4 regions of the Nocardia sp. NBC_00881 genome follow, and region 1 is predicted to be linked to each of the others. Evidence: riboswitches for the same ligand, from Rfam matches in the RefSeq annotation. Region 1 holds a riboswitch; each other region holds the start of a gene.
What was found. Region 1 has a riboswitch for S-adenosylmethionine ahead of OH799_RS26435 (aminotransferase class V-fold PLP-dependent enzyme). Riboswitches for the same ligand answer to the same signal wherever they lie in the genome.
Positions count from the first base shown of each region.

Region 1 (7,582 bases):
CCAACCGCCACCGAGTTCGTAGCCGGCGATCATGGTGTCGTCGGCGAGGAACGCACCGTCGGCGACGGTGGTGAACTTCGGCAGCAGCAGCACCGTTGACACCTCGACGCTCTTGCCGATCTTCGCACCGAGCAGGCGCAGCCACAGCGGCGTGAGCAGGCTCGCGTACAGCGGAAACAGGAAGGTGCGCGCGGAATCCAACAGTCGCTCGGTGGCCCAGGCCTGCCAGCCGACCCGGCTGCGCACCGGGTGGTAGCCCTCGGTCAGGCCGATACTGAGCAGGCGGACGGCGATGATTGTCGCCGCCGCGTACACGCCGAGGCTGAGCAGGGTCGCGACCGGCAGGATCGCGAAGGCGCGGCCCACACCGCCCCCCAGCGTGCGGGTGTCGCGGATGAACCAGGCGATGAACGCGCCGCCGGCGCTGAGGCCGAGGATCGGCACAGCGGCCAGCACGACCGACGTGACGCCGAAGATGCCGACCCAATGCCGGGCCCGGCCCGGCGTGTGTTGTGGCCAGCGGTGCTGGGCCTTACCGATTTTCACGGCAGGCGAGCCCGCCCACTCCTGCTCGGCCTTCACCTTGCCCGACACCGCGGAGCCGGGCGCGATCTCGGCGTTCTTTCCGATCCTGCTGCCGGGCAACAGGATCGAACGAGAACCGACGACCGCGCCGGGACCGATGGTGATCGGGCCGAGATGTACCGCGTCGCCGTCGATCCAATACCCGGACAGGTCGACCTCCGGTTCCACGCTGCACCCGTCGCCGAGTTCGAGCATGCCGGTGACCGGAGGAAGCGTGTGCAGGTCGACGCCCTTGCCGATCCTCGCGCCGAGCGCACGGGCGAACGGCACCATCCACGGGGCGCCGGAGAGGTTCTCGGCGCCGCTGGCCTCCGACAGCCGGACCGCCGCCCACAGGCGCAGGTGCACCGAGCCGCCCCGCGGATAGCGGCCTGGCCGGACGCCGCGCAGCAGCAGTCTGGCGCCGGCCACACAGATCATCATGCGGCCGGGCGGGGAGATGAACAGCAGAAACGCGGCCAGCGTCCACCACCAAGACAGATGCGGCAACCACGGCAGCGAGCCCGACCAGCCCGCGATATTGCCGACTATCGCGAGCCAGGTGAGCCACTGCAGGCCGGTCAGGGTGGTCAGCGGGATGGTGGCGAGTACCTGCGCCGCTTGGGCAGGCAGCGGTGTCGGGCGCACCACCCGGTCCGCGACGGCGACCGCGGGAGCGGTCTGTTCGAGCAGTTCCACTAGCGCGCCGAGGCGGGGATGGTCGTAGAGGTCGGCGACGGCGATCCGCGGATACCGCTCGCGCAGGGCGGTGACCAGCTGCGCCGCCGCGAGTGAGCCGCCACCCAGGTCGAAGAAGTCGGCATCGAGGTCGCCGATCTGCGCGCCGAGGGTCGCACTCCACAGTTCGGCAACCCATTGCGCGGTGCCGGTCAGGTCGTTGTCGTCATCGTCGTCTGCGGAGTTGGGCAACGGCCAGGGCAGCGCGTCACGGTCGACCTTGCCGGACGTGCGGGTGGGCAGCTCGTCGACCACCGCGAGTCTGGGGACCAGCGGGGATGGAAGTTGTTCGGTGAGAACGGCCCTCGCGGCTTTGGTGTCGAAGTCCTGCGTCGGACCGGTCAGATAGCCGACCAGGATCTTGTTGCCTGCCTCGGTGGTTCGGATCGCGGCGGCGGCACCTGTGACACCGGGAAGACGCTGGAGCGCGTTGTCGATCTCGCCGAGCTCGATGCGGCGGCCGCCGAGCTTGATCTGATCGTCTGCGCGGCCGAGGAAGACCAACCCGGTGCTGTCGTTGCGGACCAGGTCGCCGCTGCGGTAGGCGCGGTCCCAACCGACCGAGGGCAGAGGGGCGTACTTCTCGGCGTCTTTGGCCGGATCGAGATAGCGCGCGAGGCCGACCCCGCCGATGACCAGTTCGCCGGATTCGCCCTCAGCCACGGGGTTTCCCGCCTGGTCCACCACGACGAGGTCCCAGCCGTTGAGCGGAAGCCCGATCCGGATCGGCCATTGGCCGTTCAGCAGCGCGGCACAGGCGACGACTGTCGCCTCGGTGGGGCCGTAGGTATTCCACACTTCGCGATTCGAATCACCATTTCCGGCAAGGCGTTCGGCAAGTTCCGGCGGCACGGCCTCGCCACCGAAGATCAGCAGGCGTACCGCCTCCAACGCCTCGACCGGCCAGGTCGCCGCCAGGGTCGGCACAGTCGAGACGATGCTGATCTCGCGCCGCACCAGCCAGGGACCGAGATCGGCGCCGGTGCGCACCAGATCGCGCGGGGCGGGGACAAGGCAGGCGCCGTTGTGCCAGGCCAGCCACATCTCCTCACAGGACGCGTCGAAGGCGACCGAGAGGCCGGCGAGGACCCGATCACCGGGACCGATCGGGGCGTCGCGCAGGAACAGGTCGGCTTCGGCGTCGACGAAGGCTGCGGCATTGCGGTGGGTGACGGCAACACCTTTCGGCGTTCCGGTGGAGCCGGAGGTGAAGATGATCCAGGCATCGTCGTCGGGGGTAGGCAGCGTGGACCAGCTGTCGTCGCGCGTGTCCCGCTCGGCCGCTCGGATGCCTGCGGAGGTGGTCTCGATCCCTTCGGCGGTCACGATTGCGGTGACCTGGGCTTCGCCGAAGACCAGCTGGGCGCGCTCGTCGGGGTCGTCGGCGTCGACCGGCACGTAGGCGGCGCCGGTGTACAAGACGGCGAGGATGGTGATGTAGAGCCCGCGTGTGCCCGACGGCAGACGCACGCCGACCCGGCCGCCGGGTCGCACGCCCGCCGTGGCGAGCCGGGCCATGGTCTTCTCGATCTCGACCACCAGCTCCAGGTAGGAGAGCACCACCTGGCCGTCATCGATGGCGGGGGCGTCCGGGTGGGTGAGTGCGGTGGCCGTCAGGATGTCGACGAGCGTGCGGACCTGGGGGGCATGGCCGGCTCGCAGCAGTGGGCTTGCTGTCGCGTCAACCTGGGGCTGGAGCATGGTGCTCTGCGCACCTCCCATCGAACTGGCCTCGCACTTCCGATAGTTGTGTCATAGTTGGGTTACCAAAGGGCAAACGCCACGCTGGCCAATCGTCCACGGTACCCGGGTTGTAGTTGATTCGTTGTTCACCGAACCGGTCCGCGGGAGCGGGCGATGCTTTGCCCGCTATTGCAAGGATGCTGTGCCCGCTATTGCAAGTCAGCGTCTGGTCACGGTGTGTGGGGTTCGCCAGATAATCGCTGACGGTCGGTCAACGATCTCACCCCGACGCCGACCAGATCCCCGTCCACTTGTGGTCGTGGTTGCCCCGCGAGCGGCGTCGGTTTCGCACGTTCCGGGGGAACCAGGTTGACAGTTCCAGCTCGTGTCTGCCAGTCTCGGGTCAGGTCATGAGTGCCAGCGTGAAGCCCCGGCTTGTTGGTCGGCAACCCTCCTCCGCGGTGGGGTGCTCCGGGTGACGACCGGGCCGACGCCCGACCGGGCGCGGCAAGCGCGGACTCGACGAATCATTTCGATCGCGGGTCCCTGAACCGACGGGATTTACGTGATGACCACTGCTGTCGACAACACCTGCGCCGCTCTCGCCCGGGTCTCCGGCGACGACCTCCGAGTGCCGCTCGTGCAGGGTGGGACGACCACCTACGCCAACTTCGACTACGCGGCGAGCGCGCCCGCATTGGCGCAGGTCATCGACCGGGTACAGCAGCTGCTGCCGTTCTATGCGAGCGTGCACCGCGGCGCGGGTTACGCCTCCCGGATCTCCACCGAGTGCTACGAGGCCGCGCGCGGCTCGGTCACCCGGTTCCTCGACGCCGCCGACGACCAGGTCGTGGTGTTCACCCGCAACACGACCGACTCGCTGAACCTGCTGGCCTCTTGCGTGCCCGGCGAGACGGTGGTGCTCGATATCGAGCACCACGCCAACTTCCTACCGTGGGCCAGGAACGGCCGGCGCGTCGTAGCGGCCGCCGACACCGTCGAGGAGACCATCGGCACGCTGGTCGCCGAGCTGTGCAGCAGACCGGCCGCGTTGCTCGCGGTGACCGGCGCGTCGAACGTGACCGGTGAGGTGCTTCCGCTGGAACGGCTGGCCACCATCGCACACCAGTGCGGTGCCCGGATTCTGGTGGACGCCGCGCAACTGGCGCCGCACCGGCGAATCAGTTTGCGCGAGACGGGCATCGACTACCTGGCTTTCTCCGGGCACAAGCTGTACGCACCGTTCGGCGCGGGCGTGCTTGTGGGCCACCGCGACTGGCTGGACGCGGCCCAGCCGTATTTGGCGGGCGGCGGGGCGGTGCGTGAGGTGAGCACGACCGCGGCCGAGTGGGCCCCAGCTCCGCAGCGGCACGAGGCCGGGTCGCCGAATGTGCTCGGCGCCGCCGCGCTGGCCGCCGCCTGTGACGCGCTCTGTGCGATCGACGCCGAGACTCTTGCCGCCCACGAACACCGGCTCGCCGACCGACTTCGCGACGGCTTGGCCGCCATTCCCGGTGTTCGCTTGCTCAGCATCTGGACCGACAGCCCCGACACCGTCGGCATCGTCGCCTTCACGCTGGATGGTTTCGTCCCCGGCCACGTCGCCGCCTATCTCTCCGCAGAACACGGCATCGGTGTCCGCGACGGCCGTTTCTGCGCTCACCCGCTGCTCACCCGTCTCGGTCTGGATGGCGCACTCCGGGCCAGCATCGGCCTCGGCACCACCTCCGCCGACGTGGAACGCCTCGTCGAGGCGGTCGCCACCCTCGTCCGCACCGGCCCCGCCTGGGATTACGCCGCCACCAACGGTCTGTGGAACCCCACCCCCGAAACCCGCCCCTTCACCTCAGCCGCCCCCACCGGCGCTGCCCCCTGCCTCCTCGGCTGAAGGCCGCGGATCGGAAGGTAAAGATTATTCAGGAGTACCGCCTGGATTGGGCCAGTCGCAGTTACCGGCTGGCCGAAACACATCAAGATGTGCTCCGTCTGACCGACCCGTTCCCGCTCGACGTCGACTTCGCCGCGCTGGACGGCGGCTGAGCCGCCGCGACCGCGGGTCGCGAGCCGCACTGCCCGTTCAGTCGCCCAGCGATGACGGGCGGTAATAGCGCCCGTTGTAGTAGAGGAGCGGGGCGGCGGCGGGTTTCTCGTCCGTGTTGTCGTGAACCCGGGTGACCAGGCCCACAACGAACGTGTGATCGCCGATCGGAATGAGTTGCCGCACGGCGGTACGCAGCCAGATCGGGGTGCCGTGCAGGACCGGTTCGCCGGTGTCGAGGGTGGTCCACAGGGAGCGATCGGTGAAGCGTTCCTCGGCGGCCCTGGAGAAGCGGTGGGCCAGGTGCTGCTGGTGTTCGCCGAGGAAGTGGATGACCACGGATTCGGCTTCCAGCAGCGCGGACAAGCTGGAGGAGGTGTGCGCGATATTGAAGGAGACCAGCGGGGGTTCCAGCGACAGCGAAGCGAACGAGGTCGCGGTGAAGCCGACCGGCCCCTTCTGCGCGGACAGTGTGACCACGGTGACGCCCGCTGGATAGTGTCGCAGGGAGGCGCGGTATTGCTCGGCCGTGATGCCGCTTAGATCATCGGGGATCTGGAACTCTGTGTCAGGCCGTGGCGCTTCGGTCACATGACGAAACTACGCCCGATTCTCGGCGGGTGGCCGACGCATGGTGGTCCGGTGTGTGGTGCCATCGCTCGCGATTCAATCAACGTCGATCGGAAGGCCCGCGGTGATTCGCACCAACTCGGGGAACGACGTGCGGAAAATGGTGTTCGGGTGTCCGCCGGCGGCCCAGACCTCACGGTGCCGGGACAGTGCGCTGTCCACCCAGGTGGGCAGGTTGGTCGGGTGGCCGACCGGCGCGACACCGCCGATCGGCTGTCCGGTGACCTCACGCACAAGATCGGCGGGCGCGCGAGTCAGCGTTCCCTCCAGTCGCGCGCCGGTGTTCGCCAAATCGACCTGGTGCGCGCCCGAGACCAGCAGTAGCACCGGATCGTCGTCGAGCAGGAACACGAGCGATTTTGTGATGGCACCCACCTCGACGCCGAGCGCCTGTGCGGCATCCGCGGCGGTATGCGTCGGCGCCGGCTGGCTGACGATGAGGCCGTGATGTCCACGGGCGATGAGGGTGTCCGCGACCCGGCACGCGACCGGCGGCAATGACGACCTGCGCATGCCACCAGGGTAGAGCGACGGCGGACAGTACGCCGGGTGAGTTGGAATGCCGATCAGTATTCCGGGTAGCCCTCGATCGGACCGAGCATTTCCGCGATCCGCTCGCGGGTGATCCGCGCGAGTTCGGACAGGCTGCGCTCCGAGACCTGTTCATGCACAACCGCTTCCAAGGCGCGATCGATATCCTGCTGGGATAGCGCAGGCAGTTCGACATTCGCCTTGGTCATCAGCGCGTCCCGGTCCGCATAGGGGCGTGCTTCGGTCAGCTTCGCCGCCCACGTGACATTACTGCAGCACTCGTACAGCGCGTGAACCGCGCGCCGGCGTGACATTTCGTTGAACCGGTCGAGGCCGATTCCCTGATGCATCAGCATGGGCGCCTCCGAACCCGATGACTGCGCTTCGCCGACTCGACCATGATCCGTCTTCCAGCGAACCGGGACCCAGGGCGTCGCTGCGAATTTGCACAGGATTTACACGCTCCGAGGCTGGTCCGCACAACGGACGTTCCGCAAGCCGGGAGACGGGCCATCGGACACCTCGATACGCTGTACGAATGACAGATTGGCAGGCTTTCACGGTCGAAACGAAGGACCACGTCGCACAGGTGACGCTCACCGGTCCCGGCAAGGGCAACACGATGGGCCCGGATTTCTGGCGTGAGTTGCCGGAAATCTTCCAGGCGCTGGACACCGACCCCGAGGTCCGTGCCATTGTGCTGACCGGTTCGGGTAAGCACTTCTCCTATGGGCTCGACCTTTCCGCGATGAGTGGCACGTTCGGACCGCTGATGGCCGACCGGGTCCTGGCCGCGCCGCGCACCGGCTTCCTGCACGAGGTGCGCAAGATGCAGTCGTCGGTCACCGCGGTGGCGGACTGCCGCAAGCCGGTGATCGCCGCGGTGTCCGGCTGGTGCATCGGTGGCGGGCTGGACCTCATCGCGGCCGCCGACATCCGCTACGCAAGTGCGGACGCTAAGTTCAGCCTGCGGGAGGCCAAGGTCGCGATCGTCGCCGACATCGGGTCGCTGCACCGACTGCCCGGCATCATCGGTGAGGGGCACCTGCGCGAACTCGCCTACACCGCCAAGGACATCGATGCCGCGCGCGCGGAGAAGATCGGCTTGGTCAACGACGTTTTCCCGGATCAGGAAGCGGTGCTGGACGCGGCGCACGCCACGGCGCGCGAGATCGCCGCGAACCCGCCACTGGTGGTGCAGGGCGCCAAGGACGTGCTGGATCAGCGGCACAAAGACGAAGTCGCCGCAGGCCTGCGCTACGTCTCGGCCTGGAACGCCGCATTCCTGCCCTCCGAGGACCTCGCCGAGGCGGTCAAGGCTGTGTTCGAGAAGCGCGCGCCCGAATTCAAGGGCCAGTAAAGCCATCTCCGAAGCGGGGAGTCCGGACGTGCCGGGCT
Region 1 is NZ_CP108798.1:6,139,645-6,147,226, forward strand. It holds gene OH799_RS26430 (Pls/PosA family non-ribosomal peptide synthetase) at 1-3,003, opposite strand, end outside; SAM riboswitch class IV at 3,392-3,505, shown strand; gene OH799_RS26435 (aminotransferase class V-fold PLP-dependent enzyme) at 3,554-4,873, shown strand; gene OH799_RS26440 (flavin reductase family protein) at 5,063-5,614, opposite strand; gene OH799_RS26445 (YbaK/EbsC family protein) at 5,690-6,166, opposite strand; gene OH799_RS26450 (2-oxo-4-hydroxy-4-carboxy-5-ureidoimidazoline decarboxylase) at 6,220-6,540, opposite strand; gene OH799_RS26455 (crotonase/enoyl-CoA hydratase family protein) at 6,723-7,544, shown strand.

Region 2 (7,582 bases), 830 kb from region 1:
GTGGCCGCACCCACCTCCCAGTCGGCCAGGGTGTCGTAAACGGCCAGGTGAACTGTCTTCGTCTGCATGACAGTATGTTGTCATATTTGACAGCATACTGTCAATATTGCTGCTGCCGTCGGGTTCCGCTGTGGCTGAGCCCGCAAAACCCAGAAGCATCGGCCGGACACCCACCACGCAGTGACGAGAAGGCGCACTACGCTGGGAACATGCGAATTTCGGTGGCGGCGGACGAGCGGATAGGCGTGGCGGAGGAGTTGGTCGGCGAGTTGGGCAGGCGCGGGCACGAAGCCGTGCTGCACGGCGCACTGTCCGACGCCGAACGCGACGACTGGGCCTGGGCGACCGAGGCCGCCGCACGCGATGTCGCGGCCGGCCGCACCGACCAGGCCATCGTCTGCTGCTGGACCGGCACCGGCGCCTCGATTGCGGCCAACAAGGTCGCGGGCATCCGCGCGGCACTCTGCACCGATGCCGCGACCGCGGCAGGCGCCCGCACCTGGAACGACGCGAACGTCCTCGCTCTGAGCCTCCGTTCGACCTCGAGCGCCGAACTCCGCGAAATCCTCGACGCGTGGTTCACCACCGAACCGAGCGGCACCCCCGAAGACCAGGCGAACATCGCCCATCTCACCAAGATCGAGCACACCACCACCACCTGACCCTGCAGGGGCCCGTTGGGCACATGCGGTGCGTGCGGGTCAGGCCAGTGCTCGGTCGAGATCGCCGAGCAGGTCTTCGACGTCTTCGAGACCTACCGAAATGCGCAGGACGCCGTCGGAGAGGCCGATGGTGGCTCGACCCTCGGGGCCCATCGCGCGGTGGGTTGTGGTGGCGGGATGGGTGATCAGGGATTTGGCGTCGCCGAGGTTGTTGGAGATGTCCACGATCCGAAGCCGGTTCAGCACCTCGAAAGCGCGCTTCTTCGCCTCGTTTTCGGGCGCCTTCAGCTCGAAGGTGACCACGGTGCCGCCCGCACTCATCTGACTGGTGGCCAGAACATGCTGCGGATGTGATTCCAGGAATGGGTACTTCACCCAGCTGACGGCCTTGTTGTCCGCCAGGAATCGCGCGATCCGCAGCGCCGACTCCGCCGAATGGCGCACTCGCAGCGGCATCGTTTCCAGCCCTTTGAGCAGCGTCCACGCATTGAACGGGCTCAGCGCCGGCCCAGTATGACGCATCAGCGTTTTCACCGGACCGTCGATGTAGTCCTTGGCACCGAGGATGGCACCGCCGAGCACCCGGCCCTGGCCGTCGATGTGCTTGGTACCGGAGTAGACCACCACGTCGGCACCGAGTTCGAAACCGCGTTGCAGCAGTGGTGTGGCGAAGACGTTGTCCAGCACCACTTTCGCGCCCGCCGCATGTGCCAGCTCGGTCACCCTGCGTACATCGACCAACGTCTGCATCGGGTTGGCGGGCGTCTCGAAGAACACCGCCTGGGTGGGCACCGACAGCGCCTGCTCCCACTGGTCCAGATCCTCGCCGTCGACGAAGACGGTCTCCACGCCCCAGCGCGGCAGGATCTCGTCGCACACCACGAAGCAAGAGCCGAACAGGCTGCGCGCGGCGACGAGTCGATCACCGGCGCCGAGCAGCGCACCGAGGGCGGTGAATACCGCCGACATTCCGCTCGCGGTCGCGAAACACGCTTCGGCGCCGTCGATCAGCCGCATCCTCTCCTCGAACATGGCGACCGTCGGGTTGCCGTAACGGGAGTAGACGAAGTGCTCGACGTCGCCGGTGAAGGCGGCCTCGGCGGCCTCCGCGCTTTCGTAAACGAAGCCGGAGGTCAGGTAGAGCGCCTCGGCGGTTTCCTCGAAACCCGAGCGCCGCAGCCCACCCCGAACACCGAGCGTCGCGGGACCGACGCCCTCGGGCAGCGGGCGGTCGAACGCACCGCCGGTGATCACGACTGCCGCCAGGGAAGTCCTAGGGCACGCCAGCCGGAGCCGCCGCGATGCCCGAACTCGTCGAGCGGACCTTCGAAGCCTTCGAGCACGTTATAGGAGGTGTGATAGCCCGCGGTGGTCGCGGCGACAGCCGCGCCGATCGAACGCTGGCCGGAACGACACAAGAACACGACCGGAGCGTCCGGGGTGTGGTCCACCAGGGCCTGCTTCAGCTGCTCGACGAACGCTTCGTTGCGCGCGCCGGTGGAGTCGACCCACTCGATAAGCACCGTCGGCCGATCGATCGAACTCGTATCGGGGATGCCGACAAATTTCCATTCGGCTTCCGTCCGCACGTCGACCAAGACGGCTTCGGGATGATCCCGCAAAACTTCCCACGCCTGCTGGGGAGTGATATCACCGGCATAACTCATGTGCACCTCCTGCGTATCCGCACTTGCCGCGCTCGGGTTGAAGCGACGGCCGGGTCGTCACCCGGAGCACCCCACCGCGGAGGAGGGTTGCCGACCAGTAATGCCGGGGCTTGACACTGGTTCTCATGACCTTCGACTGAGATTGCACCGACGCGGGTCGCCATGTCAAACGATTGTTCGCACTGCGGTAACGGTCAGTTGCAGACCAGCCACTTGTCGCCGGATCTGGTCAGATTCCAGGTCGCCGTCGCCTCGTTGCCGTCGACCTTTGTGGTCACGGTCGCCTTGCCCTTGTCGCCGTCCCTCATCGGATTGTCGAGTTCAGTGATCTCGACGGACTTTCCGGGCCCCGCCTGTCCGGCCAGCGGCGAACGCGCGGAATCGAAGCCCTGGCAGGCGGTGCCGGGCGGCGGCACCGTGTCGGTGTTGTTGGAGCCCTCGACGAAGTTACGGACCGCCGCGACGATCCGGTCGGAATCTGTGACATTCTTCTCAGTCGGCGACAGCATCCCGCCGAGCACGATCGCGACCAGCACGACTACCGCGACCGCCGCGGCCGCGGCGAAAGGAACCGCGGAGCGGTTGTCGGTCTGATCGACCTGGATGATTTCGTCCTCGCCCGCGGTCGGCTGCTGCTCGGTCATGACACGATGATCCCTGGTCGGTGCCGGTATCGAGCGCTCGGGCCCCCTTCGGGACACGCCTATTGCTCGACGGAGACCGGACGGTCGCTATAGCGCGCGCAGGAACGGGTAGCCGGTGATTGTGACGTTCGATGGCATCCACCCGGTTCACGCACCGGCGCGGGGAGGCATCGGCCACCCCGATAGAATCGCGGGACTGCGGCCAGCTGTCATCGCCAATCGGCAGCTCGTCGTCGCAGTGAACCGGGCACCGTGCAGACCCGAGCCAGCATCGCCGGTGTCGGCACCGACAGGGTGCAACCAAGCCAGTGCGTCAACTTAGCCTAAGCTAAGGACCGACGTCGTTAATTGTTTCGACCATAAGGGTGCGCGTAAGAGATGACCGAACAGAGTGCAGGATCAACAAGCGGTGTACGCGGGCCCTCCGTGGTGACGCAAGCTGCCTCCTCCGGGCCTGACGCGCACACCGCCGAGACTCGCCCGCTCCGCATCGCGATCGTGGGCGCCGGACCGGCCGGGATCTACGCCGCCGACGCGTTGATGAAATCCGACGCAGAGGTGAGCATCGACCTGTTCGAGCGCATGCCCGCGCCGTTCGGGCTGATCCGCTACGGCGTCGCACCGGACCATCCGCGGATCAAGGGCATCATCACCGCCCTGCACAAGGTGCTCGACAAGCCGCAGGTGCGGCTGCTCGGCAACATCGACTACGGCACGGACATCACCCTTGATGACCTGCGCATCTTCTACGACGCGGTGATCTTCTCCACCGGAGCCAACGCCGACCGCGCCCTGGACGTCCCCGGCATCGGCCTGGATGGTTCGTTCGGCGCGGCGGACTTCGTGTCCTGGTACGACGGACATCCCGACGTGCCGCGCACCTGGCCACTGGACGCGGAGAAAGTCGCGGTCCTCGGCGTCGGCAACGTCGCACTCGACGTGGCGCGGGTGCTGGCCAAGACCGGCGACGAGCTGCTGCCCACCGAGATCCCGCCGAACGTCTACAAGGGGTTGAAGAACAACAAGGCCGTCGAGGTCCACGTCTTCGGCCGCCGCGGACCCGCTCAGGCCAAGTTCACCCCCCTCGAGCTGCGCGAGCTCGACCACTCCCCGACCATCGAGGTCATCGTCGACCCCGAAGACATCGACTACGACGAAGGCTCCGAAGCCGCGCGCCGCCACTCGAAGCAGGTCGACATGGTCGCCAACACCCTCGAGCAGTGGGCCATCCGCGACGTCGGCGACCGACCGCACAAGCTGTTCCTGCACTTCTTCGAGTCCCCGTCCGAGGTGCTCGGCGAAAACGGCAAAGTTGTGGGCCTGCGCACCGAGCGCACCCAGCTCGACGGCACCGGCAACGTCAAAGGCACCGGCGTGTTCAAGGACTGGGACGTGCAGGCGGTGTACCGCGCCGTCGGCTATCTGTCGCAGAACCTGACCAACCTGCCCTTCGACGACCAGGCCGGCACCGTCCCGAACGAGGCCGGTCGCGTGATCGCCGACGAGAACGCCGACGGCGCCGACCGCTACCTGCCTGCCACCTACGTCACCGGCTGGATCAAGCGCGGTCCCGTCGGCCTGATCGGCCACACCAAGGGCGACGCCAACGAGACTGTGGCCTGCCTGCTCGACGACAGCGTGCGCTTCACCCCGGCCGCCGAACCGGAGCTCGACGCCGTCACCGAGTTCCTCGAGGGCAAGGGCATCCCGTTCACCACCTGGCAGGGCTGGTACCGCCTGGACGCCCACGAGCGCGCGCTCGGCGAGCCGGAGGGCCGGGAGCGGGTCAAAGTCGTCGAGCGCGAGGACATGCTCCGTGCCAGCGAGCCGCACAAGGTCTGACCACCCCGGCGGGATCAGCTCCGCTGCCGCGGCAACCACCGCAGTGCGGCAGCGGAAAGTCCGACACTGAGGCATTCTGTACAAGTGTTCGATGCCCACCTGCACATCTTCGACCCGCGGTTCACGCTGGCCGAGAACGAGGGCTACCTGCCCGACCCGTTCACCATCGCCGACTACCGAAAGCGCATGGCGCGCTTCGATGTCGGCGGCGGCGCCGTGGTCAGCGGCTCGTTCCAGGGCACGGATCAGAGCTATCTGAAGGCCGCCCTGGCCGAACTGGGCGAGGGCTGGGTCGGCGTCACCCGCCTAGACCTGGACGCCACCGACGAGGAGATCATCGAGCTGGACCGCATCGGTGTGCGCGCGCTGCGGTTCAACCTCAAGCGCGCCGCCGCCGACATCACCGGAATGACGCTCCAGGCGTTGCGGGCATACGAGCTGGTCGGCTGGCACGTCGAGGTCTACATCGACGGGACCATGCTCGCCTCGCTGCAACCGGTCATTTCCAAGCTGCCCGCGCTGTCGGTCGACCATCTCGGCATGTCGGAAGAGGGTCTGCCGTTCCTGCTGGATCTCGTCGACCGAGGGGCGCGGGTCAAGGCCACCGGTTTCGGCCGGGTCGCGATGAACGTCGCCGACACGCTGCGCCGCATCCACGCGGTGAATCCCGAAGCACTGATGTTCGGCAGCGATCTCCCCGGCACCCGTGCGGGCCGCCCATTCGAGGACTCGGACGTCGACCTCCTCTGCGATGTGGTGGGCACCGACATGTACCCGGTACTGGAGGACAACGCGCGCGCCTTCTACCGGCTCCCGGCCCGCGAGCGCGTCATCCCCCCCGACCCGGCCCCAACACTGCCGCTGTACCGTCCCGAACCGCCGACCCTCCGGCTGCACCGTGAAGAACTCCCCGAAGCCCAAGCGGGAGATACGATTCCGTTCCCCGCCATCGAGCGATAGCGGTCGTGACGACCGCGCCTGTCATTCGCTCAGGCGACGATGACGCCGACGACCCAGACACCGGTCGCCAGCAGCGCACCGAAGAGTTCGATGAGCATGGACAGACCGACACCCTTCAGCGCGTGCACCGTTGCCTGCCAAGCCTGTTGACCGATACGCAGGCGTTGGAGTTCCGAAAGGTAGACGCCGAGCACGAAACCGACAAATAGGCCGACCACCGGTATCACGAAGAACCCGACGATGCCGAGGATCGCGCCGACGAAGACCGCACGATTGGACACACCCGCTTCCTTCATATTGCGGCCCGGCCAGGTGTACTTGATGATCCCGGAAATCACGAGCAGCGCCGCGCAGATTGCGAAGACGATCCACGCCGTAGCGCCGCCGGTGAGAAAGGCCCAGACTGCGATAGCACCGAAGATCAGGATGACGCCCGGCAGGATCGGAACGATGATTCCGACGAGGCCGACCAGGATGGCAAGGCCGGCGAGTAGGGTGTACCACCCCTGATCTGAGAATGTTTGCACAGATCGAGCCTATGTCCTGCGTGCGACTATGAGCGACGCCGCCGAGACAACGGCTCACGTCGATGTCGTCCGTTCTCCGTGCCCGGCGCCGCGCGCTGCCTAGGCGGTGTGAATCCGATGTTGGACAAAACCTTCCTCGCGATGAGTACGTCTCGCCGCGAGCCCGGTCAGCATCGTTCCCGAGGTCGCAGGCCGTCCACTGTCGCGGGCCTGTTCCGGTACGTGTCTTCGGCGAAACCGATGAATCGCTCGACGTCCTGGATATTCGACGGTGTACCGAACGAGACCCGGATGGCGCCGCCGCTCGGCAGACCGAGCACTGTGACGTATTCATCGATGGTCGGGAGGCGTGCCCCGAACAGGCGCCGCAATATGGGCAGCTGGATATCGAAAGCCCCCTCGCCCGCACCTGGGTTGCAGAAGCAACCTGTGCGGATGGAGAAGCCCGCTGCCGCGGACTCGGTGGCAACCAAGCGCTCGTCGACGACGATACCGTCCGGGTCGAGGAAATTGAACGTGACCGTGCCCCCGCGGCGGACCGTGTCTTGCGGTCCATAGATCTTGATCATCGAGGCACCGTTGTCGTGTGTCAGCGATCGCAGCCGATCGAGCAACCAACCGGTCAGACACACGACCCGGCGGTGCACCAGGTCGACGCCGATTTCCCGCAACCAGCCGATCCCGAATGTCACATCGGGAATGGACAGGAAATTCAGCGTCCCGTCTTCGTAGGCACTTTCGTCGTCGGTCAGCATATGCCAGTCACCCTGAACGCTCACGGCCGCAATAGTGCCGCCCGCGAACCACGGCCTGCGCAGCCTGGCCAGCGCCTCCCGGCGTGCGACCAGGCATCCGACCCCGGTCGGGTAGCCGAAGAGCTTGTACCAGCTGATCGGCACGAAATCGGCTCGTACGACACTCAAATCCAGTTCGTTGGTGGGAAGATACGCGGCTGCGTCCAGCAGTACGTCATAGCCGTGCCGGTGCGCCAGCTCCACCCAGTCCAGCGGATGTTGAACTCCGGTGAAATTACTCTGCGCCGGAAAGGCGAACAAACCGCGCCTACCCGGCTCACCCTTCCGGTACACCCCGGAGAATCGTGGCCGTGTGCGATTGCTCAATGCGGCACGCACAGCCTCATCCGTCGTTCGCAGATCGGGCGTTCCGATCGGAACATGCACCACCTCGGCTCGTTTCGCCTTGGCGAATTCTCGCATTCCGATAATGGAGTTGTGGTTGTCCGAGGTCATGACGAAGTGCGAACCACGCGCGAACGGATA
Region 2 is NZ_CP108798.1:5,304,897-5,312,478, forward strand. It holds gene OH799_RS22615 (type 1 glutamine amidotransferase family protein) at 1-68, opposite strand, end outside; gene OH799_RS22620 (RpiB/LacA/LacB family sugar-phosphate isomerase) at 210-662, shown strand; gene OH799_RS22625 (O-succinylhomoserine sulfhydrylase) at 702-1,916, opposite strand; gene OH799_RS22630 (rhodanese-like domain-containing protein) at 1,913-2,329, opposite strand; SAM riboswitch class IV at 2,344-2,460, opposite strand; gene OH799_RS22635 (hypothetical protein) at 2,524-2,973, opposite strand; gene OH799_RS22640 (FAD-dependent oxidoreductase) at 3,352-4,815, shown strand; gene OH799_RS22645 (amidohydrolase family protein) at 4,900-5,775, shown strand; gene OH799_RS22650 (DUF456 domain-containing protein) at 5,805-6,302, opposite strand; gene OH799_RS22655 (aminotransferase class V-fold PLP-dependent enzyme) at 6,470-7,582, opposite strand, start outside.
Region 2: linked by a shared signal. The riboswitch ahead of OH799_RS22630 (rhodanese-like domain-containing protein) and the one ahead of OH799_RS26435 (aminotransferase class V-fold PLP-dependent enzyme) in region 1 are both predicted to bind S-adenosylmethionine.

Region 3 (7,582 bases), 840 kb from region 1:
GTCTGCTCGCGGTGCGCAGCAAGCCGTTCGACGTGGGTGCGCTCACCCTGCTCGGCTCGAGCATCGTGTTCCTCGCGGTCACGATCAACACGATGGGTGTCGGCTAGCGCACGATGTTTCGTGTCGGTGGCGGCTGACATTCAGGCGTACAAGCCCCGCCCGGAGGTTCGCGGCTCAGCGTCCGGACCGCAGGCCGATCCGCGCCAACCGCATGGTCTCGGTCAGCAGCTTCGAGACCGCGGCCGCCTCGGTGAGGAAACCGTCGTGCCCGTCGCGCGAGTGCACGACCTCCAGCCCGTCGCAGCCGGGTAGCAGATCAGCCAGCTCCTGCTGGGTCCAGAGCGGGTAGAGCCGATCGGAATCGACGCCACCGACCACGCAGGGCACCGGCGTGGACGCGAGCGCCGCCGCGACACCGCCGCGCTCGCGCCCGACGTCGTGGCGGTTCATCGCCTCGGTCAGCAGCACGTACGTGGCGGGATCGAAGCGCTTGCACAGCTTCTCGGCCTGGTGGTCCAGGTAGCTCTGCACCGCATAGCGGCCGCCGCGCAACGGATCCTCGTCGCCCTGGGGCTTGTTCTGGAACCGGTGGTCGAGCTCGGACTCGGTGCGGTAGGTCAGGTGCGCGATGCGCCGGGCGATGCCCATGCCGGCCATCGGGGCGCGGCCGGTGTCGTGATAGTCGCCACCCTGCCAGTCGGGGTCGGCTTTGATCGCCGCGATCTGCGTGGTCTGAGTGCCGATCTGGTCGGCGGTGGCGCGCGCGCCGACCGCGAGCACCAGCGCGGAGGCGACCCGTTCCGGCGCGCCGACCATCCACTCCAGCACCCGCATGCCGCCCATCGACCCGCCGACGACGGCGGCGAGCCGCCGGATGCCGAGCAGGTCCATCAATGCCGCCTCCGCGGTTACCTGGTCTCGGATGGAGATCTCCGGAAACCGTGCGCCCCAAGGCTTTCCGTCCGGATCGCGGGTGGACGGGCCAGTGCTGCCCATGCAGCCGCCGAGCACGTTCGTCGCGATCACGCACCATTCGTCGGTGTCCAGCGGCGCGCCGGGACCGACCATCCCGTCCCACCAGCCCGGCAGCGGGTGGATGTCATCGGCCCTGCCGACGACGTGCGAGTCGCCGGTCAGCGCGTGTTCGACAAGCACGACATTGTCCAGCGCGGGGGAGAGCTCACCCCAGCGCTGCACCGCCAAGTGGACGTCCGGCACGACCGCGCCGCTCTCCAGGAGCGCATCCCCGATGGCGATGATGCCGAGCCGCCCGTCTGGAGGCGGCTGTACCACGCCGGACGAACAGGCGATATTCGGTTCGATACGCACGGTCACGCCGCAGCCGCCGCGAAACCGGCGCGAGGGTCGGTGTCGGAATCTCGGATACCAACTGTCGGGCGGACCAGGCGGTGGATAGCTCCGGAGGCCGATCTCTCGTCGGGTGCCAGGTGAGAATGCGTCCTCGACGCGGGGTCCATCACGAGAGAACGCACATCCCCGATGTTAGCCACAAGGCTCTGCGGGGCCGATCCGTCGACGAACTTCTTGCCCGCGCCGACGCCGCCGCGCGGCGCGAACGCGGCGACCGTGCCATTCGGGACCAGTCGCTGCGTGTGCGGGCGAGCGCTCGTCATGCCGGAACGAACCTGTCCGAGCTGGATCTGCTCAGTGCCGAACGGCACCTGCGCCAGGTAGTTTCCGGTCGCGGGCGCGGTGAAATCACTCATGGTTTTGCTCCAAAGCAGGTGTTCGCCGGTACTGAAGGGTTATCCCGGTATGTGTGAACAACAACACATTTCGGCGACCTCCTGTGCGCGCTTGCTCCCGACTTTCGGGAGCCAGGTCATCACCCGGAGCACCCCGCCGCAGCTGGAGGGTTGCCGGCCAGCGAGCCGGGGCTTGGCGCTGGCACTCATGACCTTTTCGGCATCATAGCTGGCAGGCGGTCAGCCTTAGAAATCTTCCGGCGAACTCACTGGCCATCGCTGGTTCGCGCGACGCAGCAGGTGCGTACGAACTCGTCGAAGGTGGCGATGAACGCGGCGCGTCCTGCCGCGGCCGCGGCCGCGGTCGCAAGGTCGTCCTGAACGAACGCCTCGCCTGAGCACTCCATGCCGACGTGGCCGATCAGCTGCCAGGTTCCGACGATCAGGCGCACCGCGGGTGAGTCGGGTTCGGTGCCGAGCCGCTCGGCCACCACGGCCGCGATCGCGGCGGTCTTGTCGTCGGCCTGTTCGAGGCTGCGCGCGCTGACCGACGGGTTGCTGCGCAGAATCCGCTGCATCTGCTGGAACTGCCGGAACGAGATCGGTCCCGTGTTGCCTTCGTCGGCAGCCTGGCCCACCACGTGCAAGAACGCCTCGCGCAGCGACTCGAGTTCGTTGCCTGCGACCGGAAGGTCGCGCAGAGTCTCGGCGACGGCGAGCCCGAAGTCCTTCACCGGGCCGAGGACGATGTCCTCTTTGCTGTCGAAGTAGCGGTTGATCGTTCGCGGCGAGACATCGGCGGCGTTGGCGATCTGCTCGACCGTTGTCGCGTCGAAGCCCTGGGTGTCACACAGGTCGAGGCCGGCCTCGATGATGCGCAGCCTGGTCTGCTGCTTCTTGCGTTCGCGCAGGCCGGGCTGCCCCGGGTTCGCTGGTGGGCTCGCGGAGGTGTCCGCCGCTGCGCTCGCGCCGATCGGCGCTGATGACTCGAGCATGTGCACATCGTATCGCGATCTGACAGTTTCATGTCTAGAACGGCCAAATGTCGGATTGCGACATTTTTCTCTTGACGACAAATGTCGCTAAATGACAGGATGGCTCCACTACTTCGACCAACGAGGAGATGACGGTGACCGAGACTGCGAAAGCGGTAGACGTTCCGGAAAGACAGGGCAGTTCGGCGCGCTGGCTTGCGCTGGGGGTGATCGCATTAGCCCAGCTCATGGTGGTTCTGGACGCCACGATCGTGACCATCTCGCTGCCGTTCGCCCAGCGCGATCTCGATATCAGTGACGGCAACCGGCAATGGATGCTCACGGCCTACACGCTGATCTTCGGCGGCCTGCTGCTGCTGGGCGGTCGGCTGGCCGATTACCTGGGGCGGCGCCGGATCTTCCTCATCGGGCTGGTCGGCTTCGCAGGGGCCTCCGCTCTGGCCGGTCTCGCGCAGAATGGCGCCGAGATGTTTGCCGGGCGTGCGCTCCAGGGTGCGTTCGCCGCACTGCTCGCGCCGGCCGCGCTCTCGCTGCTGTCGGTGACCTTCACCGAACCCGGTGAGCGCGCCAAGGCCTTCGGCCTGTTCGCCGGCGTCTCCGCCGGCGGCGCGGCGCTCGGATTGATCGCGGGCGGCGCACTCACCGAGTACGCCTCCTGGCGCTGGTGCCTGCTGGTCAACACGCCGGTCGCGTTGCTCGCGTTGCTCGGCGCGCTGGCCTGGGTGGTGAAGGACGTGCCGACGCCGCGCAGCGGAGGTTACGACGTGCCGGGCGCCCTCACCGTGACGACGGGCCTGATCGCCATTGTGTACGGCTTCAGCCGCGCCGCCGACGACGGCTGGCTGGCGGGCAGCACCCTCGCGCTGCTCATCGTGGGGCTGGGCTTGCTCATCGCCTTCGTCGCGATCGAACGGCGCTCGTCGAACCCGCTGTTGCCGCTGCACATTCCTGGGGAGATCAACCGGGGTGGCGCGTTCCTTGCCGCGCTGCTCATCCCGATCGCCATGTTCGCGATGTTCCTGTTCCTGAGCTACTACTTCCAGATCACGCTCGGCTACTCCGCGCTGAAGGCAGGCTTCGCGTTCCTGCCCTTCCCGGCGGGCATCGCGATCTCCGCGGGCGTCACCAGTGCGTTGCTGCCCAAGCTCGGGCCGCGTCCGCTGATGGTGGGCGGCGCCGTGCTCGGGGTCATCGGCCTGGTGCTGCTCGCGCAACTGGGCTTCGGCGACAGTTACCTCGCGGGTGTGCTGCCCGCGCAGGTGTTGATCGCGCTGGGCATGGGTCCGCTGTTCGTCGGCATGCAGACCGTTGCCCTGCATCAAGTGGAGGAAGAGGACTCGGGTGTGGCCTCCGCGCTGCTGAACGCGGCGCAGCAGGTCGGCGGCGCGGTCGGCACAGCGTTGCTGACCACCATCTCGGTGCAGGTCGCCAAGACCTTCGCGGCGAACAATCCAGCCATCGACAACTTGGCCGCGCGTGCCGCGATCCACAGCTACGACGTGGCCTTCTATGTCGGCGCCGGGTTCTTCCTCGCGGCTATCCCGGTCATCGCCCTCATGATCCGGGATCGGCCCGAGAGCCTGATCGAAGGCTCCGAACAAGGCGCTGCAGGCGCCTCGGACGCCCGGGTTCCGGTCGCCGTCTGATTCGGTCGCACGAGGTCCGCGTATCGCACCGGCGATGCGCGGACCTCGTCGTTTTCCTGTGCGTCGCGGTATCGAGGGGTTGCCGACGGCAACGGTCGTTGCGCGCCGCGAAGATGCCGCCCTACCAACCGGTAACTCGTGGCCCGGCTCACCCCGGGGGCTACCCGCGCGGTGAGATCTTCGGAAGCAGTACGCTTGTCTTGTTTGCACCAGAAGTCTCGCGGACAACGCGGGACATATACGTTGTCTGTTGGAACAGCTGGGGTCCGCTCACAAGCGTGTTCGCCTGGCCGTGCAATAAGGGCACCATCCTAGGAGGACACGAAGATCCATGTCCAAGATCAAGGTTGAAGGCACCGTCGTCGAACTCGACGGCGACGAGATGACCCGGATCATCTGGCAGTTCATCAAGGACAAGCTGATCCACCCGTATCTCGATGTGAACCTGGAGTATTACGACCTGGGCATCGAGTACCGGGACAAGACGGATGACCAGGTCACGATCGACGCCGCTGAGGCCATCAAGAAGCACGGCGTCGGCGTGAAGTGCGCCACCATCACACCGGACGAGGCGCGCGTCAAGGAATTCGGCCTGAAGAAGATGTGGCGGTCGCCGAACGGCACCATCCGCAACATTCTTGGCGGGACCATCTTCCGTGCCCCGATCATCATTTCCAACGTTCCGCGGCTGGTGCCGGGCTGGACCAAGCCGATCATCATCGGCAGGCACGCCTTCGGCGACCAGTACCGCGCCACCGACTTCAAGGTGTATCAGGCGGGCACGGTCACCGTGACCTTCACTCCTGACGACGGCAGCGAGCCGATTCAGCACGAGGTCGTGAAGATGCCCGAGGACGGCGGTGTCGTGCTCGGCATGTACAACTTCAAGAAGTCCATCGAGGACTTCGCGCGGGCGTCGTTCAACTACGGCCTGCAGCAGAACTATCCGGTGTACCTCTCCACGAAGAACACCATCCTGAAGGCCTACGACGGCATGTTCAAGGACACCTTCCAGGACGTCTTCGACGCCGAGTTCAAGACCCAGTACGACGCGGCGGGCCTCACCTACGAACACCGCCTGATCGACGACATGGTCGCCTCGTCCATGAAATGGGAGGGTGGTTACGTCTGGGCCTGCAAGAACTATGACGGCGACGTGCAGTCCGACACCGTCGCGCAGGGCTTCGGTTCGCTCGGCCTGATGACCTCCGTGCTGCTGACCCCGGATGGCCGCACCTGCGAGGCCGAGGCCGCGCACGGCACCGTCACCCGGCACTACCGCCAGCATCAGCAGGGCAAGCCGACCTCGACCAACCCGATCGCGTCGATCTTCGCCTGGACCCGCGGCCTCGAGCACCGCGGCAAGCTGGACAACACTCCTGAGGTCATCGGCTTCGCGCAGACCCTGGAGGACGTCGTCATCAAGACCGTCGAGGGCGGGCAGATGACCAAGGACCTCGCGCTGCTCGTCGGCGGGGACCAGGGCTACCTGAGCACCGAGGAGTTCCTCGGCGCGCTGGACGCCAACCTGGCTCACGCGCTGCGCTGAGCCGACCTGGAGTCTCGGCGGCGAGCTGCGTGCCGAGACATAACGCACGGCCGACTCCGGCGCTGGGTAGGTACCCAGCGCCGCGCTGAACGGAATCGGGCACCCGACCCTGTGGTGGAACGGGTGCCCGGACCGTTTCCCGGGTCAGTTCCGGCTCGCCGCACCGCTGCCGATCAGGCCGGCGACGGCACGGGTGAAACTCGCCGAACCGTTGCCGCGTTCGACTTCCGCGTCGAACAGTCGCTGCAGCGGGTCGAGCAGATCCGTAGGCACGCCCTGGGTGCGGCTGACTGTTCGGATATTGGCCAGGCCCGCCTGGTTGACCGCCAGGTCGGAGTAGTTGACCGGGAACTTCCCGGAGTCGACTTCCGCGGCGAGTACCGGCAGCATGTCCAGCAGTGCGCGGAACCATGGGACAAGGAAGCTGTCGGTGAATTCGCCCGCAGTGAAATTCTCGCTGCCCACCATCGCGACGGCCTGGAAGAAGCCGCCGAACATGCCGTACATGCCCGCGAGCACCGCCATGTCGTGCAGTCCTGCCAGGCCGGCGTCCGCACCGAGGTACTTCGCGTTCCCGAGTTCGACGATGGTGTCGGCGTGCTCGGCCTGCGCGATGGGGGAGCCGCTGTACACCAGCAGGGTGTCGGGCGTGCCGAGGGTCTGCGGCACCCCCAGGATGCCGCCGTCCAGGAAGTAGCCGCCGCGGCCGCTGAGCGCGACGCCCAGTGCGCGCGCCTCGTCCGGGCGTCCGGTGGCAACGTTCAGGATGGTGCGCCCGTCCAGTCCACCCGGTGTCGAGCCGAGCAGGGCGGCGGCCCCGCCGGTGTCGGCCACCGCGACCACGACCAGCCTGCCCGCGGCGATCGCCTCGGCGGGTGTCGGCGCCCTTCGCGCGCCCAGCTCCGCGAGCCGGGTTCCCTTGTCGGCGGACCGGTTCCACACGGTGGTCGGGTGGCCGTTGCGTAGGAAGATCTCGGCGATCGTCGCGCCGATGCGCCCCAGGCCGAGGACGGTCACCGGAGTCCGGTTGTCGTTCATTGGTTCCTCCGTCGGTTCGTGAGTTCGAGTGTGCGGGGCGCCCGGAGACCAGTCTCGGTGCTCCGGGCGGCGTGGAGTGAGTGGCAGAACTGCCCATAATCGAACGCTTCCTGCCATGCTGGTGGTATGACTGGTCGAACCGTCGCGATGGCACTCGCTCCCGGCGCCCTGCATCCCTGGGATCTCTACGAGCTGGGCGTGGTGGCCTCGATCTTCGGCACGCCGCAGCCCGATCTGGCCGACCCGTGGTACGACTTTCGCGTTTGCTCGGTGACGTCGGCGACGGACGCGCAGCCGATGGGCTTCGGCGCGTTCCTGCGGCCGGAGTACGGGCTGGCGGAACTGCTGGAGGCCGACACGGTCATCGTCCCTTCGGTCGCGCAGGACTGCGTCACCGCCGAACGTGAATTGCCGCGGGAACTGCTCGACGCCCTTGTCGAAGCGCATCGCCGCGGCGCGCGCATAGTCGCCCTGTGTGACGGCACGTTCGCCCTCGCCGCCGCCGGGATCTTGCACGGGCGCCGGGTCACCGCGCACTGGGAACACGCGCCCCTGCTGGCCAAGCGCTACCCGAGTATCGAGGTCGACGGCTCGGTGCTCTATGTCGACGATGACGACATCCTCACCAGCGCGGGCATGACCGCCGCG
Region 3 is NZ_CP108798.1:6,982,098-6,989,679, forward strand. It holds gene OH799_RS29350 (DUF3017 domain-containing protein) at 1-107, shown strand, start outside; gene OH799_RS29355 (homoserine O-acetyltransferase) at 175-1,335, opposite strand; gene OH799_RS29360 (PLP-dependent transferase) at 1,332-1,727, opposite strand; SAM riboswitch class IV at 1,810-1,920, opposite strand; gene OH799_RS29365 (TetR/AcrR family transcriptional regulator) at 1,973-2,701, opposite strand; gene OH799_RS29370 (MFS transporter) at 2,830-4,347, shown strand; gene OH799_RS29375 (NADP-dependent isocitrate dehydrogenase) at 4,679-5,896, shown strand; gene OH799_RS29380 (NAD(P)-dependent oxidoreductase) at 6,041-6,934, opposite strand; gene OH799_RS29385 (GlxA family transcriptional regulator) at 7,061-7,582, shown strand, end outside.
Region 3: linked by a shared signal. The riboswitch ahead of OH799_RS29360 (PLP-dependent transferase) and the one ahead of OH799_RS26435 (aminotransferase class V-fold PLP-dependent enzyme) in region 1 are both predicted to bind S-adenosylmethionine.

Region 4 (7,582 bases), 2.0 Mb from region 1:
AACGGCCTCGCGGATCGCACTGACCGCGGTCGGCGCGGCGGGCTGGGACCTGTTCCTCGACCCGCAGATGGTCGCCGACGCGCACTGGACCTGGTGCGACACCGACTCGGGGCTGCCTGGCCTCGGCCCGATCCCGTACACGAACTATCTGGGGTGGTTCGGCGTCGCGCTCATCATGGCCGGTCTGCTCGCGGTGTGGGAGCACGCGGCGCCCGATGCCGCCCCGGCACCGCAGGCCGGTGGCCGCGTGACCACGGTCGCCGTCCCGGCCGCGATGTTCCTGTGGACCTGGCTCGGATCGGCGCTTGCCCACGTGGCGTTCCTGGGCCTTCCGCATTCCGGGTGGTATGGCCTTGTCGGTATGGGTGTGCTCGGCGTCCCGCTGCTGGTTCTGTCCGCCCGAACGCGGCGCTGACCTGACCCGATGCGCCGGCCGCGCCACACCGACGCGCGGATTGCGACCGTCGCGTGGCATTCCGGGCATCTGGCCTGGCACGATGACACCCGTGCAGCCGAGTCCCGTCACCACGATGCCCGATGCCCCGGTACTTCCGCAGCGGCGGACACCACGCCGCGGCGTGCGCATCGCCGCGGCCGTGCTGCTCGCCGCGTTGCTGACCCCGGTACTCGCGGGCTGCTTGCGGGTCCAGGTCTCGATGGGTCTGTCGTCCAACGACCGGGTTTCCGGCCGGATCGTAGCCGCCGTCGTGCCCGCGGACCCCAACGACAAGGGCCCGCAGCTGAAGGCGCCCGAGACGCTCGCCGCGAAGGTGCGGGTGGAGGCGTACGCGCAGGACGGCTATACCGGCAGTCAGGTGTTCTTCGACGATCTGTCGTTCGGTGAGGTGCAGCAGCTCGGGCAGCTGTCCGAGCAGACCCAGGGGATGTTCCAGCTGCAGTTCCAGCGCACCGGCGACCTGGTCAGCCTCACCGGCCGGGTCGATCTGAAATCTGTTCCGCCGCACGGTTCCGACGTGCAGTTCACCATCGCGTTCCCGGCCCGCGTCGCGAAGACCAACGGCAGCCGCGAGGGCGACAACATCGTGTCCTGGAAATTGCCGCCCGGCGACGTCTCCACGCTGCGCGCCGAGGTCAGCTACGCCGATCCGAACACCCGCTCGTTCGCGGGCTGGGCAGGCATTGTCGGCGGCATCACCCTGGCCGTGGCCGCCATCATCGCCGCTATGGCATACATGGATCGCAACCCCGCCGCGCCCGGCGCACCGGAAGTCGGTTTCTCCCTGAGCCGCTGGTGGCGCTCGGTGACACAGAATCGCTGAGCGGTTGGTCGGTGCGCCGGGATAGCGTGGCGCACATGGTGAGTGCCGATCGTCCGTATACGTCGCCCACGGCGTCGATCCCAGTGACGTGCGCCGCCGCGCTCGCGGCGCTGGGCGCGGGAATCGCCCTGTACAACCGAATCACCGTACGCCGGTTGGTCGATACGCCTACGACAGTGATCGAGCCGGTCACGGTGTGCGTCCCGGCACGCGACGAGGCCGATCGCCTACCCGGATTGATCGCTGATCTGCGCGTCCAGGTGCGCATCCCGCGCATGTCCGTGCGTATCCTCGACGACGCGTCGAGCGACGACACCTCCGCTGCCGCGAGCGCGGCGATCGGCGGCGACCCGCGATTCACCCTGCTGCGCACCGAGTCGGAACCCTCACCCGCCTGGACCGGCAAGGCCGCCGCATGCGCCCGGCTGGCCGAGGAGGTGCACACGCCGGTGCTGGTCTTCCTGGACGCCGATGTGCGCCTCGCGCCCGCCGCCATCGCGGCGGCGGTCGGCGAATTGCGCAGGCGGCATGTCGGCTTGGTGTCGCCTTGGCCGCTGCAGCTGGCCGGGTCGGTGGCCGAAGCTGTGGTGCAACCGCTGCTGTGCTGGTCCTGGGCCACGACGCTGCCCATCGCCGCCGCCAATCGCAGCCCGCGTCCGTCCACGGCGGTGGCCTGCGGCCAGTTCCTGGTGTTCGACAACGCCGCTTACCGCGCCATCGGGGGGCACGCGGCGGTGGCCGCGGCTGTGACCGAAGACCTCGATCTCGCCCGGATTCTGCGCCGGGCCGAGCATTCCACCGCAGTGGTGGCCGCGGGGCCGATGGCGCGAACCAGGATGTACCGAGGCGCGGCCGAACTCGACGCGGGCTACACCCGCTGGCTGTGGTCGGCCTATGGCGGCACCGTTCCCGGCGGGGCGGCGGTGGCACTACTCGCCGCCGTGACCTATTGGGTGCCACCGGCGGCCGCGATGCTCGGCAAAGGCGCGGTCCGCCGCATGGGCTTGCTCGGCTATCTCGCCGCCGTCACGAGCAGGCTGCTTGCCCGTTCCACGGAGACCGGCGGCCCGCTCTCGGGCACGGACGTCGTTGCCGCCCTAGCGCATCCGCTCTCGATCGGGGCGTATCTTCTGCTGTGGGCGCGCTCGCGCCGCGCCCGCCGCCAGGGCATTTTGCGCTGGAAAGGCCGCCCACTCGGATCGGCGACCGGGTAGCGGGCCCCGCCGAAAGCACACCCCGCGGCGGAGGACGCGTTCCGCGCGGCCGGACGGTCACGGGACTGCGGTGACGCCGACCGTCGGCGGGAAGAAGCGGTACCTGGCAAAGGGGCTCCCGCCACCGTCGGGCGACGTAGAAGGAGTGCTGTCGAGGCAGAACGCCGCCGCGGTCGAGTAACCGGTACAGGCCGATGTCGCACGCGCGCGGCCGTGGTCTCCCACCACCGGCAAAGGCCGTATGCTGCATCGGACTCATGACATTCGGCGACCCGTTCCCCGGGCTTACGCGACGGAGATGTTCACCCCTGGCATCAGCGCACATCTGGCTACTACAAAGATCCGATGAATCCGCGAGCAGCAAGGTCTACGTTCACGGTGATTACTTCTCTTGTTCCAGAGCCAACTTACTGGGCATGATAATTCGACTCGACCCTGGGATCGGCTGACCGAGGGTCGGCATCAACCATCCAGAGCGACCGAGAGACCTGGCTCATCGACGTCGCAGCAACCCCCCGGTCACCGGGTGCGGGTGCTTCCGCCGGGATCGATGGAGGAATTGAAGTGATCATCCCTGCCCACGGCCAGCACTGGGGCCGTCGCCACATCGACCAGTGCACAGTCACCTCCGCGAGCTGTCGTAGCTGATCCTCCCGCAGTCAGCCCGTGCACCCGTCGCTGGCCGGGTGATGCGACCGCCGCTCCCGGCGCTGTCTTTTCGTTCCCCCAGAAGGACTCCGTCATGAGTGCGTTCGCCACACCGGATGCCGCCCCCGGCGAAGCCGGGCTAGGCGGTCCGGACCCAGCACGCGCTCGAGAACGCCCTCCGAAGCGCCAGCGCGACGACTCACACGCCGAGGGAGTCACCTCGTGCGACCACCCAGCCTGCGCCATACCCACCATCGCACCACCGCCCACGAAGGAGCCCGAGCGTCATGACCACCAGCATCACCAGCGTTTTCGAGATCGAGTGGGCGCGCTGGCACCACGCACGCGAGGACCAGCTGCGCGATCCGGTCGGCATTCTCAGTCTGACCGGACTGCACTGGCTCACCGACCGGCCCGAGCGGCTGCCGGACGTGCCGGGCACCTGGTGGGTCACCGACGACAAAGTCTTCATCACCGCACAGCCCGCCGACCGACTGGAGTACGACGGCCGCGGCATCGCGGGTGTGCAGATCGTCCGGCCCGCCGAGGGTGCGCCGGGAGTTTCTGTGCTGCATGAGGACCGGGTGCTCGAGGTGATCCGCCGGACCGGCCGCTACGCCGTCCGTGTACACGATCCGGCAGCGCCGGATCTGCTCGGCTTCGACGGCATCCCGACCTACGCGCCCAATCCACGTTGGGTGGTGTCCGGCCGGTTCACGCCGTTCGACGAACAGCAGACAGTGACCACCGGCGCGGTGGTCGACGGGCTGGAGCACTACCACATCGCCTCGGGCACCATCGAATTCACCGTCGGCGAGGTCACCGAGCGGGCTGTCGCGTTCGGCACCCCGGACAACCTGCGGCTGCTGTTCACCGACGCCACCAGTGGTGTCACCACCTACCCCGTGGCACGCTCACTGGCCGTGGGCGCACCAGAGGTGGACGGCACGGTGTCGCTCGACTTCAACAGGGCGGCGAACCTGCCGTGCGCTTTCACCGATTTCGCGACCTGCCCGGTAGCGCCAGCGCAGAACCGGCTGCGGGTGGCCATCGAGGCGGGTGAACAGGACCCGACGCAGGGGCGGGCCGCATGACCGTTCCGCTATCAGTCCTCGACCCGTCCCCGATCAGCGCGTGATCGACACCGCAGCAGGCGCTGCGCAACGCGATCGAGCTGGCGCGGCACGCCGAACGATGGGGCTACCACCGATACTGGCTCGACGAGCATCACTTCGTCTCGGTGGCGGATCGTCGTCGATCACGCTCATCGGTCTGGGCGCGGCGGCCGCACCGGCTTTCGTCGCGCTGGGCCCGGATTCGGGCGGCCACGCCGCCGGAAGCGAGGACTCAGGCGCTGATCGGTGCGGCGGTGACGCCGTAGCCGAGATTGGTGAGCACCTCGCTGGTCGCCTTGGCGAAGTTGAGGGTGATGAAGTGCAGACAGGGCGCGCCTTCGTCGATCAGCCGCTGCCCCATCTCGGTGGCGATCTCGATGCCGGCGGAGCGCACCGCGGCGGCGTTCTCCTCGGAGCCGTCGCCCGCTGCCTTGCGCAACCGCTCCAGGACGGCGGCGGGCAGCGGCCTGCCGCATAGTTCTTCGGCACGCTGCACGGTGCGCAGCGAGGTGATCGGCATCAGCTCGGGGATGATCGGCTTGGCGCCCTCGACCGGGTCGAACGCCGCGACCCGGTCGCGCAAGCGCAGGTAGTGCTCGACGTCGAAGAACATCTGCGTGATCGAATACTCCGCGCCCGCACGCAGTTTCGCGGCCAGGAACGTGGTGTCGGTTGCCAGGTCGGGCGAGCGGTGGTGGCCCTGCGGGAACGACGCGACGCCGACGTGGAAGTCACCTAGGTCGCGCACGATGCGCACCAGCTCTTCTGCGTAGGAAACGCCGTCGGGATGCTTGTGCCACTCGCCGAGCGGATCGCCTGGCGGGTCGCCGCGCAACACCAGGATGTTGCGAATCCCGGAGTCGGCGTACGCGCCGACCAGCGAACGCAGCTCGGCGACGCTGTGCTCCACCGCGGTCAGGTGCGCGACCGGCAGCAGGGTGGTCTCCTGCGCGAGCTCTCCTGTGATGCGCACGGTGCGGTCACGGGTGGAACCGCCCGCACCGTAGGTCATCGACACGAACGCGGGGTGCATGCACTCGAACTGGCGCACGGCACGCCACAACCGCGCCTCGGCGGCGGCGTCCCGGGGCGGATTGAACTCCACAGAGAACGGCACCGCGCTCCCCGCGTGGTCCCGCAGACTCTGCACAACCGACGGTGTTCCAGAGACGTTCGGGTGCGTCCGGGACGGCCGGCCAGGGGTCGAGCTTCCCCGCACGTTGTCGAAAGTCACCGGTCCAGTGTAGAGGTGACCGGCGGCAGCGCCGTCAGGTCATTCGGGCGCCCCGCGTATTCTTCGGACCAGGCAGCACGTTCGCCACGTCGAGCGAAACGCGCGACCATCCCCCGCTCGGCCTCGAATCACTCGCGCCGCCGACACCCGTGAACCGCGCTCCCGCGCGGCCACCACCGCACGACCTTGGAGGCCCCCCTGTCTGCCGGAATCGGTACCCAGACGCCGCATGCCGGTGTGCCGCAGCCGGGCACGCCTGCCTTCGTCTCCGCCGTGGAAAGCGCCCTGACCGCGTTCTTCCTGACTCGCCGCGAGATAATCGAGCGACTAGGACCGGTCTTCGTCGATGCCGTCGATGCGCTTCAGCTGTTCGTGCTGCGCGGCGGAAAGCGCACGAGGCCGGCGTTCGCGTGGACCGGGTGGCTCGGCGCGGGCGGCGCTTCAAATGGCCCCGAGGCGACGGCGGTGCTCACCGTGTGCTCGGCGCTGGAACTGGTGCAGGCCTGCGCGTTGGTGCACGACGACATCATCGACTCCTCCCACACTCGCCGGCGCTTCCCGACCGTGCACGTCGACTTCGAGCAGCGCCACCACAAGCACGGGTGGACGGGCGACTCGGCGCACTTCGGCGCCGGCGTGGCCATCCTGATCGGTGACCTGGCGCTGGCCTGGGCCGACGACATGGTGCAGGCCTCCGGCCTCGACCCGGCGGCCATCGCCAGGTTCGCGCCGGTCTGGGCATGCATGCGCACCGAGGTGCTCGGCGGTCAGCTGCTGGACATCCACGGTGAGGCGGGCGCCGACGAATCGGTGGCGGCCGCCTTGCGGATCAATCGGTACAAGACCGCCGCCTACACCGTCGAACGCCCGCTGCACCTCGGCGCCGCCATCGCCGACGCCGATCAGGGCCTGGTCGAGGCGTATCGTACGTTCGGCACCGATATCGGCATCGCCTTCCAGTTGCGCGATGACCTGCTCGGCGTGTTCGGCGACCCGGCGGTGACCGGCAAGCCCTCCGGCGACGACCTGCGGGAAGGCAAGCGGACCGTGCTGCTGGCCGAAGCGCTGCGCCGCGCCGACGCCACCGACCCGGCCGCGGGCGAGCTGCTGCGCACCAGCATCGGCACCGACCTGAGCGCGGACGACGTGCAGCGCCTACGCGCGGTGCTCACCGAACTCGGCGCGGTCGACAAAGTGGAGCGCCGGATCGCCGAACTCACCGAAAGCGGCCTGGCCGCCATAGAGACCAGCACCGCGACTCCCGCCGCGAAAGAACGGTTGCGCGCGATGGCGCTGGCAGCAACCAAGCGCGCCGCATGAGCGAGCGCAGCGAGCGAACAATGAACACAGCCGAGTTCTCGGTCATGGCGCAGCCGAGCGCCAGCGAGGTGGAGACATGAGCGGCGGCGGCCCGCGCGCCGCGGCGATGACAAGGAGAGCCGGGTGAAGACCGTTGCGGGGCCGACCGATCGTGTGGTCGTCGTCGGCGCCGGGTTGGCGGGGCTGTCCGCCGCGCTGTACCTGACCGGCTCCGGGCGCACGGTCACGCTACTCGAGCGGGCCGACCATCCTGGGGGCCGGGTCGGGCGCTACCGGAGCGCGGACTACGACATCGACTCCGGCGCCACCGTGTTGACGCTGCCCGAGCTGATCACCGACGCGCTCGCCGCGGTCGACCGGAGCCCGGAGACCTGTGTCCCCGCGCTGCGCATCCATCGGCTGACGCCCAGTTATCACGCCAGGTTCGCCGACGGCGCCGACATCCGGGTGTTCGCCGACGCGGACGCGATGGCCGCGGAGGTCGAACGCACCTGCGGCCCTGCCGAGGCGAGCGGTTACCGGCGCCTGCGCGACTGGCTGGCCCGCATCTACGCGGCCGAGTTCACCGAGTTCATGGACACCAACTTCGACTCGCCGCTGGACTTGGTTCGCAAATCCGAAAAGCGCCGCGCCCTGGTCGAATTGGTGCGGCTCGGCGGATTCGGCAGGCTCGGCTCCCGGGTGCACCGGTTCCTGAGCGACCCGCGGCTGGCGCGCCTGTTCACCTTCCAGGCGCTGTACGCGGGCATGCCGCCCGCCGACGCGCTCGCC
Region 4 is NZ_CP108798.1:8,092,336-8,099,917, reverse strand. It holds gene OH799_RS34485 (carotenoid biosynthesis protein) at 1-415, shown strand, start outside; gene OH799_RS34480 (LppM family (lipo)protein) at 531-1,280, shown strand; gene OH799_RS34475 (glycosyltransferase) at 1,316-2,494, shown strand; SAM riboswitch class I at 2,958-3,051, shown strand; gene OH799_RS34470 (DUF1684 domain-containing protein) at 3,430-4,236, shown strand; partial or broken gene OH799_RS34465 (LLM class flavin-dependent oxidoreductase) at 4,233-4,429, shown strand; gene OH799_RS34460 (methylenetetrahydrofolate reductase) at 4,490-5,491, opposite strand; gene OH799_RS34455 (polyprenyl synthetase family protein) at 5,678-6,811, shown strand; gene crtI (phytoene desaturase family protein) at 6,935-7,582, shown strand, end outside.
Region 4: linked by a shared signal. The riboswitch ahead of OH799_RS34470 (DUF1684 domain-containing protein) and the one ahead of OH799_RS26435 (aminotransferase class V-fold PLP-dependent enzyme) in region 1 are both predicted to bind S-adenosylmethionine.